Regions from separate parts of the Exiguobacterium sp. s102 genome, predicted to be linked through region 3. Evidence: predicted binding sites of a transcription regulator. Region 3 holds the regulator's gene; each other region holds the start of a gene.

Region 1 (4,259 bases), 410 kb from region 3:
CGGGCACTCGACTTGTAATCGACAATCCGGACGTACAATTGGTCACCAATCGTCGCTTGGTCGACTCGATCAATTCGACCAGTGAATTCGATTTCCGTTCCATCCGGCAGAGTAAACCGTAACGGCGGGAACATCGCGTTCCCAAAGCTGATTTCAAATAAATCAGGTTCGAAGTCAGACCGTTCTGCTTGTTTGACGAGCATCTTCGCCGTTTGTTCGACGACATCCGTTAATTTTTTCTGAATGTATCCGAACCGATTCGAACTCATCAAAATAGCATTTTGAATGTCTGGTGTCACTTTTTCCACGGCATTTTTCGCAAGTTCTGTGCACGATGCATCATCTAAATCACGCCATTTTCTGCCGGACTCCTTGATGTTGACGGACAAATCATTTAACGCGCCATGAAATAGATTTCCAATGTCGGGTGCCTCGAATTTATATAGTTTTCGTTCCTTCAAACGTAGCCCATACCGTGCAAAATGCTTATAGGAACACGCATTATACGTCTCAAATCTAGAGACACTCGCCTTGATGCTGTCACCGTAAAGGGAACGTGCTAAGTCGTCTGGAAGTTCATCTGCTCGGTTTTGATAAAATAACGCATCGACGAGTAACGCCATTCGTTCTCGTCCTTGACCATTCTCGAGCAATGCATTGTAGACATCAAACCATGACGATTGAATCGGATACCGGCGCTGTAAACGGCGTAACTCGATTGCCGTCGCAGCCGCCGCTCGGTCGGGATCAGTTACGAAATCGAATTGATCATTTGGTGCATGCTCTCCTGCTTCTGCGAAGTGTGTTTTGACAGGACGGTCTTGCAGTAACTGGTACTTGATTTGTTTCACGATGGAGGCTGGTTGTAATGCCTTCCCGTCCTCATCAACAAGAGCATAACTGATATACAACGATTCACTCGGTGCCGTCACTCCGTGGTACAGGTAGTATAATTCGTCATCAAAGACATCCAGTGACGCTTTACCGACCGGAACTCCATGATTGTGAAGGAAATCATGATCTCCTTCCGACAATAGTTTCGACTGGTCTTCGACGAACGGAATCATACCATCATTCGCGCCGAGTAAAAATGCGACTTTTACTCGTTGTAAACGCCCCCGGACATAATCCGTCGCGATGACCTGATCGAGCGATGGTGGGACGAGTGAGAAGCGCAGACTCTCAAGTCCGGTTTCGACCATTTGTACGAATAAGTCTGTCGACAGTTCCGTCTCAGGAGCTGCTGCTTCGAGTTGTTCAAGTAAATGTAAGACCGCTTCATATACTTGATCATGTTCCCGGGCATGACTGAGCTCATTGCGCTCGAGCGCCTCTTGTTTCCAACTGAACAGCCGATCTGTCAACTGGTGTTCTTCAAGGAACTGATAAAGCGAACGCGTATGTTCACTCATTGTTTTTGATTTCTTCAACCGGTCTTGTAACGGTGTAATCGCATCGACGACGAATTGACGCATCCGGTTTAACTCATCCTCTTCTTCGAGTTCCTCCGCCGTCAGACTGACTTCATCCGTTAAGCGTCGTTTCAATTGCCACGGCTTTTGCCACATCGTGCCTTTAATGCCACGTTCTAAGACAAACGTCTCTAATCGATCAAGCGCGAGCCGTTGATCATCTGCCGGGAGTGGCATCAATTCCGTTTTCAGCAGACGAAAGACTGCTTCTTCACGGTAACCGGCGACGACGAGCTCTAAAGCAGACTGAATCAATTCAACAATCGGATGATGAATCATCGTTTCCCGCTTATCAAGGAAATACGGAATATCATAGAGCTGAAACGCACGTTCTAAATGATCCGCATACGGTTCAAGATGTCGTACGATAAAAGCAATTTCATTGAACCGGTAACCATGCTGGCGCACGAGTTGGATTGCCTGGCGGACAGCGGCTTCCGTTTCAACTTGGCGATTGACGGCAGCTGTCACCGTGACCCCGTCCACTTGATGATCGACAGGAGGATAGGCAGGACTCATCAATGATTGTTCTAATGTTTGTAGTCCTTCCGACTTGAACTTAATCGTCCGTTCATAATGGACCTCTTCATGCTCGAGCTGTCGGTCTTGCATCTGTTCGAGCAATTGCATATAACAACGTTGGGAGACCCCAAACTCCGTCTGTTTCGCATAGGGATCGCTCACATCGATTGTAAAGCTGATATGCACTTCTTTTGCTAGTTCCATCAATTTAAGCAACACCTGTTGTTCCTGTAACGAAAACTCATAGAAACCATCAATAAAGAATTGTGTATTACCAAGACCTGCTGTCGGTAACAAGTCGAGTAACGTTGTATAGTAATCATCTGCATGAAGCGCTTTATCCACGATGCGTTCTGAGAACCGCTCATAAATCAGAGCTAAATCATTTAGTTTCGGCGAGCGTTCCGGAGAAAGTCCGCTAATTTGACGTAACATGTCTGGAGCGACGAGCGAACGTTTGAACGTAGCGATCAGTTCATCAAGCCCCTTGTAAAACCCTGGCATATTCTTTGTCCGTTTGAAAATCTTTAACTCATTTTCAACTTCTTCGACCACTTGACGTAATAACAACTGTGTCCCTGTCTCGTCTAAAAACGGAATCGCCTGATTGCCATGATCCCGCATGATATGAAAAGCAAAGCGCCGCAAACTCATGACTTCCATCCGTACTAATCCAGATAGGCGGGCATCCGTCGCAATTCGACGTTCCATCTCAAATGACATTTGATCGGGGACGATAAAATAAATCGGCTCTCCAAGTGGTCGCTCCTCGAGCTCATTGATTACAGTCTCTATTAATTTTGTGGTTTTTCCGGTTCCGGCACGACCGAGGTGCATATGATTCATGGTCATCAGTTCCTCCCTTAGCTCGTTTTTGTATACGTCATTATCTCATAAAACACGAACAAACGTCCGTTTTTGAAGCTATATTTTTCTACTTATTTTTGCTACACTGAAGCCAATTAAAATTAGTTAGACAGGAGGAATACCATGCTATATGATGACATCGGAAAACAACCGATGCTTGAACAGCTAGTCGCTTGCTTTTATCAACTTGTTTATGCCGACCCCATACTTCGTCCGATTTTTCCTGATGATCGTCAACGTGTCGAGCAGGCGCAAGTTATTTTTTTGACACACTTAACAGGTGGTCCACGCCAATATGAGTTAGATGATTCGCGGACGAATTTAGCGATGATTCACCGACTCTTACCAATTGAACAGCAACACGCCTTTCGCTGGATGGAGTTGATGGAAGTGGCCATCTATGAGACACTTTCCAATCGAGCTGTAGCTGAACGTTTGATGGAGCGCTTACGAATTGGTGCATTAAACGTCTTACGGATTTGTGAGGCTCATCAGGAACCGTGAGGGATTTTTCTTTCTCATCTGTCCATTTCCATGTAAAATGAAAGATGGAGGCGATAATTATGACTGAAGAACAAGATAAGAAACCTGATTTAGTGAAATCGGCACTCGAACAAGCAGAGGCGAAAACTGCAGAGGAACCGGTTGAAGAGGAAAAGTCTGACGAGCAAAAGAAACTCGAACATATTAAAGGGCTCGTCACATTAGAGCGCGGTTCTGATTACTTCCGTGTCGTCTTTTATGATGACCACAAGCATTTGATTTTCAAGGAACTCGATTATGATCGTGTCGAATTCGTTGGTCGCTTCTATAATGATAGTTTTGACGCGACGAATTTGAAACAGCTCGAAGAAATTGCAGAGAAAGCACTCTCAACTTCGATTCGAAAACGTTTCCTTTAAGATAGGTTATGTATAGAGAAAGCCGCGTCCCTGGATTAAATGAGGGACGCGGCTTTTTTCTTATACGCTTGTTTATTCACTCTCGTGAGTGTTTCTTTTTTTGCGACGAAGTACATATGCGAGTACCCCTCCGGCAACGGCAAGCCCTGTCGCCGCTAAAACGGGAATCAATACTTTCTTCGAAGATAATTTTTGCTTCACTTGCTCTAAGCGAGATTCTGTTACTTCTTTTTGCGCAATCGATGTGCGGCGGTTAATCGTCATATGTTTTGATGCATCTGTGACGACTACTCGCTTTGTCACCCAACGTCGATTTCCTGCCTCGTCGACGATGAGTTGGCGTGTTCGCTTAATATCTTTAATTCGTTTGCCGGGCGTGTTTTCTGGACGGACGATCCGTGAACTAATAAAACGGCGTCCTCCATTAACACCGAAGCCCGGCTGTAATTTTCTACGGTTTAACCATTCATATGATTCATTCATCGTGTAGCGACCA
Region 2 (4,259 bases), on a different contig from region 3:
TGATTTGACGGTGACACCGTCGCTGCCGATCGGGGGCGAGCTGTCATTTACGTTTAGCCTCGCGACGACGGAACCGCAAGTCCTGCGGATTGAATATGCGATTGACTATTTCAAAAAGCGGAAAACGAGTCGGAAGGTCTTCCGAATCAGTGAACGGCTCGTCCGTGAGCGGGAGACATTCACGAAGAGGCAATCGTTTCGTAACTTGACGACACGTGTCCACTATCCGGGGACGCATCGTGTGACCATCTTGATTAATGGGCAAGCTTACGCAACGGCAACGTTTGACGTGACAGGGGAGGAATGAAGATGAACGGACGCCATCCTGATTTTACGACGTCCCGCTTACACATCGAAGCGGTGGATACGACAGACGGCTGTGTTTGGACATTGGAGCTGCGGGACGAGCACCAACAGGTTGCGACGATGCAGTTAGCCGGTCAGCAACTCAGCTATGACGCAATCGATCCGTCTGACGCCGCCGGCTACGTTGAAGAAGCCTTGAGGGTCATCACGGCGTATCTGGCACGGACATTATTGTTACCGTCCGTGACGGGCAGAGGCGGGGAAGCCGTCGTTTGGGAGAAGAGTGGATTTGAGAGAACGGATGACGGATTTTCGTTAGCCTTGACGCACTAAACGAAAAAGAGGACAATCCGCGTCGCAGACTGCGAACGGCTTGTCCTCTTTTTTTAAGGTTCCGAGATGCCGTTCGCGAGCAGCAGGAGATAAACCCAAATCACGAGCGGGAGCAACAGCATCAGAGTGGCAAGCAGGCTGAAGGTCTTGATGACAGTGTTTTTCAACCGGAGCGCAATCAGGAGTGACATCACATAGCCGACGCCGACGAGCGAATACAGACTGATCGGGACCCAAAGGCTCATATTCGGGAACGTCCGTCCGTTCAGCCCGAAGAACAGCAGGATGCTGACAATCAAGAGGATGAAAGTCAGGATCAGAGAGTGGTATTCGTTCCGGTGCGACTTCAAGCGGCATTCCCCTTTCATGACGTTACCTGACGGGTGTGTAAGACCAGCCGAAGCGGGCACAGATTGCTTCGGCACTTGCAGCGGCAGAGCGTCCTTCCGTATCCAGGCGGAAGTAGTTCGGGTACGGCAGTTCTCCTGGCAGGGAGGACGTCCGGTAGCCGTCTGCCGTCTCGAGCAAGTCGTTTTCGGAAGCGGCGAGATCCCGTTTCGTAAACTTATGGGTGAGGCGGTTTTCCGTCGTATTCCGCGTGAGACGAGTCGCGACGGATGCTTCGAGTTCGACGATATAGACGTCGGAACCCGCCTCTTCAAACAACGCGACCGTCTCCTCGATGAATTCGATTCCCCCGCCCTCGACCCCGAACAGGCAGAGGAACGTGAAGAGGACACCTTCGAGATCACTGACCGCCATCTCCTTGAACATCTCCCGGCGGATCAAGTCCTTCAGCCTGTGATGGGCGGGCTTTGAAAAGTCGAAATAGGGCAACAACAAATCGATTGTCTGGTGGTTATGAAACAACTTCATCCCGGTCAACCGTTCCAGTTCCTGACCGATCGTCATTTTTCCGACCGCCTGCGGACCGAGCAATAAAACAAATTTCATCAAAAGACCCCGTTTCCTTTTTTTGTTAGATTACCATACAAAAAAGGAACATTAAAATTAGAACGTTTGTTCGCTTTGTTGTATAATGGGAGTAAGAACTGTTGGCGTTTTAGGACCGAATGGAGGTCATTGCTCATATGGAACATTGGAAGATGGTGCAGGGGTATGAGGGAAGTTATCAGGTCTCGACGTCAGGCAACGTCCGTTCGCTCGACCGGATTGTCGAGACGAGCCGCGGCGTCAAACAGCGGCGCACGGGTGTCGTCCTGCGTCCGCGAATCAATCAGGACGGCTACCGGAAAGTGACGCTGTATCAGCAGGGGCGTGGTGAACGGTTTTACGTCGGTGAACTCGTCGCCCGGGCGTTTCTTGACCCGACTGCCTGCCAGGAACGTCTCGTCCGGGCGGATCATGACCGGTTGAACGACCACATCGATAATCTGTCGGTCAAGCCTTCGCCGAGTCAAGCCTATGCTTCCTTGCTCGCTGAATTCGATCTGCTGTTGACGGACCATGTCGAATTGTCGGCGTGGCAGATTCGGGAGATCCGGCGGCGCTACCGGGCGGGCGAAGCATCGATTCGAAAGCTTGCGCTCGTGTACGGGGTGACTGAAAACCGGGTCCGCAATATCATCGATAAGAAAGAGGCGCGGTATGTCATGTAGGCAAAAGGAAAGGGCAGTCCGAAGAAAATCGGTCTGCCCTTTTGGTTGAAAAAAAGTAAGGTCTCGTTAGCCGGCAAGTGGTAAGTACGGCGTGACTTGGCTCACCGTCAGTTGGAGGAGTTGTTGCGTTTCCTCTTTCGGTTCAGACGTGACGTAGATGATTAACGCAGCGGCGACGATTAAAAAGATGACGATGACGAGCCCGATGAAGAAAGGCATTTTACTTTTTCGTTTTTCTTCGTTCATGTCCACAAGTAGTTCCCCCTTTTACGAATTAACAGATGCGACTGTCATAATTATTCCCCTTTAAGAAAATGGAAAACCTACAAAACGGCTAGAAAAAGGGTTCCGGTAAGACGATAAAGAAGATATAGACAGAAAAAGCTGTTTTTTTGAAGGGATGTCGATCGGCGTGTTGAGTCAGTTCAACCAGTTTCTATTAAACTTTTCCCTTTTGATTACGTCCCTGCTGTTCGCTTTCTTACCGATGCGCAACATCAAACGCATTTCACCGCACTCCTCCATCCGGATCCGACTTGCCGTCGGATTGATTGCAAGCGTGATCGGGGCACTGCTCGTCTTAAACAGTATCTCCTACGATGGAGCGAAGATTGATTTACGACTCGTCGCGCTCGTCACGGCGTATTATTACGGCGGCTGGGTCAGTGGCGCATTGACGACGGTCGCCGTCATCGGGGCCCGTTTTCTCGTCACGCCACCCGGTGTCTACCAAGGTTTGATTCTCGCGACGCTGATTTGTCTTGCTTTACTCGTCACGGCAAGTATTTACCGTCGCTTTGCTGCCCAGACGTTTAAAGACTACCTTGTCCTACTGAGCATCGGAATCGGCTACAGCTTACCGGCCCTGTACTTGTTGACGGATACGTTCATTCGGTTTTTCGAGATGTCATTCGTCTACATCATCTTCAATCTTCTCGGAGGGTACGTGACGTTTCGTTTCCTGCAGGAGTTACGGAAACATTTCCAGTTCGTCCAAGCCCAGCAGGAGCTTGCCTTGACGGACAGTCTGACGAATCTCGCCAATCGGCGGAAACTAGATGAGACATTGGCCGACTATGACAAACACGGGTATGCCTTCTCGGTCCTGATTGTCGATATCGACTTCTTCAAGTCGGTCAATGACGAATACGGACATGATGGCGGGGATGTCGTCTTACGGCAACTCAGTCATCTGTTGACGACGTTTTGTCCGGAAACGGGACTCGTCACCCGGTATGGCGGCGAGGAATTCGTCGTCGTCCTGCCGGATATCTCGCACCGTGAAGCGGAGCGACTCGGGGAACGGATCCGGACGGCGTGCGCCGATCAACACTTCATCTTCAAACCGTATCCGGCTTTCCATGTCACGCTTTCGATGGGTGTCGCATCGTCCGATCAAGCCAAGACGGCGTTCGAAGTCGTCCAAAAAGCCGATCAGGCGCTGTATCAGGCAAAACAGACGGGGCGCAACAAAGTCGTCGGTTATGATGTGACACATAATTAAAAAAAGGCAGCTCCGCGGAGCCTGCCTTTTCGTGTTGTCATTCACCGACCATGCCGTCGTTATCGTTGTCCCGCATGTACGGATAGAGCCAGTGGTCACTCCGGATCGGCATGCTGAAACCGGCATCCTTCGCTTCCTGGATTGTGACTTGTCCGTTTCCGTTCGCATCGACGCTTGAGACGTCACCGCCTGTTTCCGGCGTCGTGCTTGGTGTCGAAGCGGCAGGTGTTTTCGCCTTCGGTTCAGCTTTTGGTGTTGCTTTTGGCGCTGCCTTTGGTTCAGCCTTCGGTTTACTTTCCGGACTCTCGGTCAGACCGAGCGACGCGTTGACACCATCCGGGTTGACGTTATCGAACTTGTCGACGATGACGTTGCCTTTGATTGTGTACGTGTACTGATAACTCGAAGGAATTTGCGTTTTCGTCGTTTCATAGCGGATGATCGCTTCGAAATTCGTCGCACCACCGGCTTTACGGATAGTATCTTCCATGTACGCT
Region 3 (4,259 bases):
CCGCCATGACTGCTAAAATCGAACCCCAGATTTCATTTGCATCATGCTCGACCCAGCCTGGTTGTGGGAAGTATTGTTTGAATTCACGTTGAGCAGAGTTGACGATTTGACCATCATGATCGAAAATGATGGCGCGTGAGCTTGTCGTTCCTTGGTCGAGTGCTAAAATATACTTGTTTTCCATCTGTGAGTCCCCCTTGAATAGTTAAGATACCTAATGCTCAATCAAAATAGCAGTTGATAGATGAAGACGGCGATTGCGCCTCCGATGATTGGTCCGACAATCGGAATCCATGAGTAACCCCAGTCTGATGATCCCTTACCCGGAATCGGTAAGATCGCGTGGGCGATACGTGGACCAAGGTCACGGGCAGGGTTGATTGCATAACCCGTCGTACCACCGAGCGAAAGACCGATGACGACTACGAGGAGACCGACGATCAATGGATTGAGTCCGTCTGCAAACGTATTCGCTCCAAGCGCCAAGATACCAAAGACGAGAACGAATGTCCCGATGATCTCAGATACTAAGTTTGATCCCGTATGACGGATTGCTGGACCTGTCGCGAAGACACCGAGTTTTGCGGCTTGATCTTCTGTCGCTTCAAAATGTTTCATGTAATGAAGCCAAACGAGTACTGCGCCAAGGAATGCTCCGACAAGTTGAGCAGCGATATAGATAGGTACATCTGCCCACGGTAAGTCAGAATTGAGCGCGAGCGACAAAGTAACCGCTGGGTTCAAGTGGGCACCACTGGATGCCGCGACGTAAACACCGGTCATAACGGCGAGACCCCAAGCGAGCGTGATGACAATCCAGCCACCATTTTCAGACTTGGTTTTCTTCAGAACGACACCGGCGACGACGCCATCCCCGAGTAGGACGAGAATCAATGTTCCCATCATCTCACTAATAAAATTACTCATGCAAAAACCCTCCCTTTGGATTAAAGCGAATAATGCCTTTCTATTTAAACCTAACCCGAATTGATAACGTTTTCAATACAAATAATTGAAATATAGGAATCGAAATTTTCAATATTTAGGTTTAAAAAAATTAGAATTGGATAATAAAAAGACTTTTTCCATGATTGAATGGAAAAAGTCAGGATCGACGTTTTTTTCGTTTCTTTTTAGGGCGGAACCAACTACTCGTATGATCAAGGATGATATGAATCGTACTTGCGGTCATCACACCGATAATAAAAGCAGGCATGACGTCAATCAATGAGTCGACCGTGCTTGCTTGGATGATTTCACTATAGAAGGCTAAAAAGAGTAGCGGAATCAATAAAGCGGCACTGTAGAGTAGGCGGATGACATCTCCGATGATTAAGCCATGCGACCAGATGGAGCGGTGCGGCATAATTTTAACGTATGGCATCCAAAGGACACGCAAAGGGCCAAAACGATAGTAAGGTTCCGATTTTAAGTCTAAGTCGGGCGAAAGCCATAAGGTCCCGACGGCGATTCCGACAGCGGTCGGGAGCCAATCCGTTTGGTTCGTTGCGACCGAATAAACAACATATCCCGTTAGGGCAACGGAGTTGACCGTATCATGTACATTTCCAGAAGGCATGAAAAAAGACCAGCTTAGCTGGTCCCTCTCTTAGTGAATCGTCCGGTAAACGCCGATGACCTTGCCAAGAATCGACACGTTATCGAAATACATCGGGTCCATCGAGTCATTTTCTGGTTGAAGACGTACCTGTTGATCTTCTAAGAAGAACCGTTTGACTGTCGCTTCACTATCTTCGGTCATCGCAACGACAATCTCCCCGTTTTCTGCTGTGTTTTGTTGACGCACGATAACACGATCGCCATCAAGAATACCTGCATTAATCATCGATTCGCCATCAATCGTCAACATAAAGACGGTTTCATTTCCTACATAATGTGCAGGGAGTGGGAAATGCTCTTCTATGTTTTCAATCGCAGTGATCGGAAGTCCGGCAGTTACCTTGCCGATAACGGGGACATGGACGATCGCTTCGTTGATTTCTTCAGGTTTATCAAGCAATATTTCAATCGCGCGTGGTTTCGTCGGGTCACGGCGAATCAGTCCACGTTTTTCTAGACGATCCAAATGACCGTGTACCGTTGAGCTTGAAGCAAGACCAACAGCTTCACCAATTTCGCGAACTGAAGGTGGATAGCCCTTTAACTTCACTTCAGCGATGATGTAGTCAAGGATTTCTTGTTGACGTTTAGACATTTTCCGCATACGAATTGCCACCTCTTTCCGGATTGGTTTTTTTTAGGATTTAGGAATATATGTTTCTAGAATTACTATAACATAGAACAAATGAGCGTACAAACAATTGTTCGATGTTTTTGTATTGACCGAACACTGGTTCTGTGTTTATTATAGATTATGCGAACAATTGTTCCGAGAACATTTATTCTAATAACCTATTTGGAGGGATTCATGATGATTCATTCTATTCGTACTCATGCCTTTTCAATTCTGTTTTATACGCTCAGTTTTGCTTTCATTCTTTTTCTTTTAACACCACGACCGGATGAAAAGGTCCACCGATTACTCACGGCGTCAGTCACGGTCGATGAGAACGTAACGGTCGAACAAGTTGCAGAAGTCTACAATGATGGTTCGATGACGAACCAGGAATACATCGACTGGCTGATCAAGAACAATGAACTCGAAACAAAACATGTCATTTCGAAAGACAAAATCGTTGTACCAATCGCACAACAATGACAGAATATAAAAGTTGTTGAATGAACGAACAGGGGTGTGAGGTACGATGAAAGTAGTAATCTACTGTCGCGTCTCGACGGAAAAAGAAGCACAAGAGAGCTCACTGGAGCGGCAAAGAGCAGAACTGTCGGGACTCGCTTTAACAAAAGGATTTGAAATCATAGATATCATCGTCGAAAAAGAAAGTGGCTATGATGTAGAGCGAGAAGGGATGTTGACCGTTCTTGATTATGTAACGCGTCATCTGGTGGAAGCGGTGCTCGTGACGGACGATACACGAATCGGAAGAGGAAACGCCAAAATCGCGATTTTGCATACGTTCAAAAAACATGATGTCCAGTTGATGACGATGGAGTCAGACGGTGAATACAAACTGGCAGATGCGGAAGCGATGGTCCTCGAAATCGTTTCACTCGTTGAGGAATACCAGCGTAAGCTCCACAATGCAAAAATCGCACGCGGCATGCGACGGGCTGTCGATAATGGTTTTAGACCCGAACAAAATCTCAATCGGCAAGGCGAGAATGCCGGCCGCAGTCGAAAGGAAGTCCCGATTGAAGAAATCGTTCGATTACGTGAACTTGGTTTGACGTTTGCTGACATCGCGACGACCTTACGCGGCATGGGGCATGATATTTCGAAAGCGACGGTCAACCGGCGTTATCTTGAATATAAAGAAGTTGTCCAGTCTTATGAATGAAAGCAGGTGTTGTGTCATCTTGACGCGACAAACTTGCTTTTTTTTTTCGGGTCTTTTACAGTAAGGTTACTATTAAAGTGCTCCGCGTTGAGTCAAAGAGAAAGAGGGATATTATGTTATCACAAGAACAACTCGATCGAATTAATGAACTTGCCAATAAATCAAAAGTCGAACCGTTAACGGAAGCTGAGACGGCGGAACAAAAAGAATTAAGAACGGCCTATTTAGAAGCATTTCGTGGTTCGTTCAAAAATCAAATGATGGGCATCAAAATCGTTGATGAAGAAGGAACGGATGTTACGCCTGAAAAATTGAAGCAAGCACAAGAAGAAGAACGCAATAAACAGTAAGCAAGTTTTGTATGAACGAAAGCTGCGTCGCTCAATCCGTGAGCGAGGTAGCTTTTTTAATGGGAAAATCAGTAATGTGTATCATGAAAGTCGCTTGTAAAGGGCAATAGAGAGCGCATTCATTTTAATGTGACATACTATTTAGAAAAGTTGTATCACATTTCTGTGTGTGCTAAAATGATATAGAATTTGTGAAAAAGAGAGAGGATGATTGTTTTGACGAACATGACAACAGTAGAATTATTAGCAGTAAATACGATTCGTACCTTATCAATTGATGCAGTACAAAAAGCGAACTCGGGCCACCCGGGAATGCCGATGGGTGCAGCACCGATGGCATTTACATTATGGGCGGATCATATGAACCACAACCCTAAAAATCCAGAATGGTTTAACCGTGACCGTTTTGTACTTTCAGCAGGACACGGTTCAATGCTTCTCTACTCACTCCTCCATTTATCAGGATACGACCTCGCGATGGATGACTTGA

Evidence for each region. Region 3 encodes LexA, which represses DNA repair genes until DNA is damaged. Its sites were predicted from a motif close to CGAACATATGTTCG; they were not measured.
Region 1: the regulator LexA is predicted to act here: its motif matches at 2,896-2,909, upstream of addB (helicase-exonuclease AddAB subunit AddB).
Region 2: the regulator LexA is predicted to act here: its motif matches at 1,653-1,666, upstream of KNQ02_RS12195 (NUMOD4 domain-containing protein).

What each region holds. Positions count from the first base shown of each region.
Region 1 covers NZ_JACSML010000002.1:66,076-70,334, reverse strand. The annotation lists gene addB (helicase-exonuclease AddAB subunit AddB) at 1-2,846, opposite strand, end outside; gene KNQ02_RS05355 (truncated hemoglobin) at 2,985-3,365, shown strand; gene KNQ02_RS05350 (hypothetical protein) at 3,425-3,763, shown strand; gene KNQ02_RS05345 (hypothetical protein) at 3,836-4,246, opposite strand.
Region 2 covers NZ_JACSML010000005.1:6,282-10,540, forward strand. The annotation lists gene KNQ02_RS12175 (DNA alkylation repair protein) at 1-307, shown strand, start outside; gene KNQ02_RS12180 (hypothetical protein) at 310-639, shown strand; gene KNQ02_RS12185 (hypothetical protein) at 693-989, opposite strand; gene KNQ02_RS12190 (DEAD/DEAH box helicase family protein) at 1,012-1,593, opposite strand; gene KNQ02_RS12195 (NUMOD4 domain-containing protein) at 1,731-2,258, shown strand; gene KNQ02_RS12200 (hypothetical protein) at 2,325-2,504, opposite strand; gene KNQ02_RS12205 (GGDEF domain-containing protein) at 2,671-3,762, shown strand; gene KNQ02_RS12210 (DNA/RNA non-specific endonuclease) at 3,800-4,259, opposite strand, start outside.
Region 3 covers NZ_JACSML010000002.1:478,493-482,751, forward strand. The annotation lists gene glpK (glycerol kinase GlpK) at 1-184, opposite strand, end outside; gene KNQ02_RS07470 (MIP/aquaporin family protein) at 226-927, opposite strand; gene KNQ02_RS07475 (metal-binding protein) at 1,106-1,579, opposite strand; gene lexA (transcriptional repressor LexA) at 1,610-2,224, opposite strand; gene yneA (cell division suppressor protein YneA) at 2,432-2,719, shown strand; gene KNQ02_RS07490 (YneB family resolvase-like protein) at 2,766-3,419, shown strand; gene KNQ02_RS07495 (DUF896 domain-containing protein) at 3,533-3,769, shown strand; gene tkt (transketolase) at 3,977-4,259, shown strand, end outside.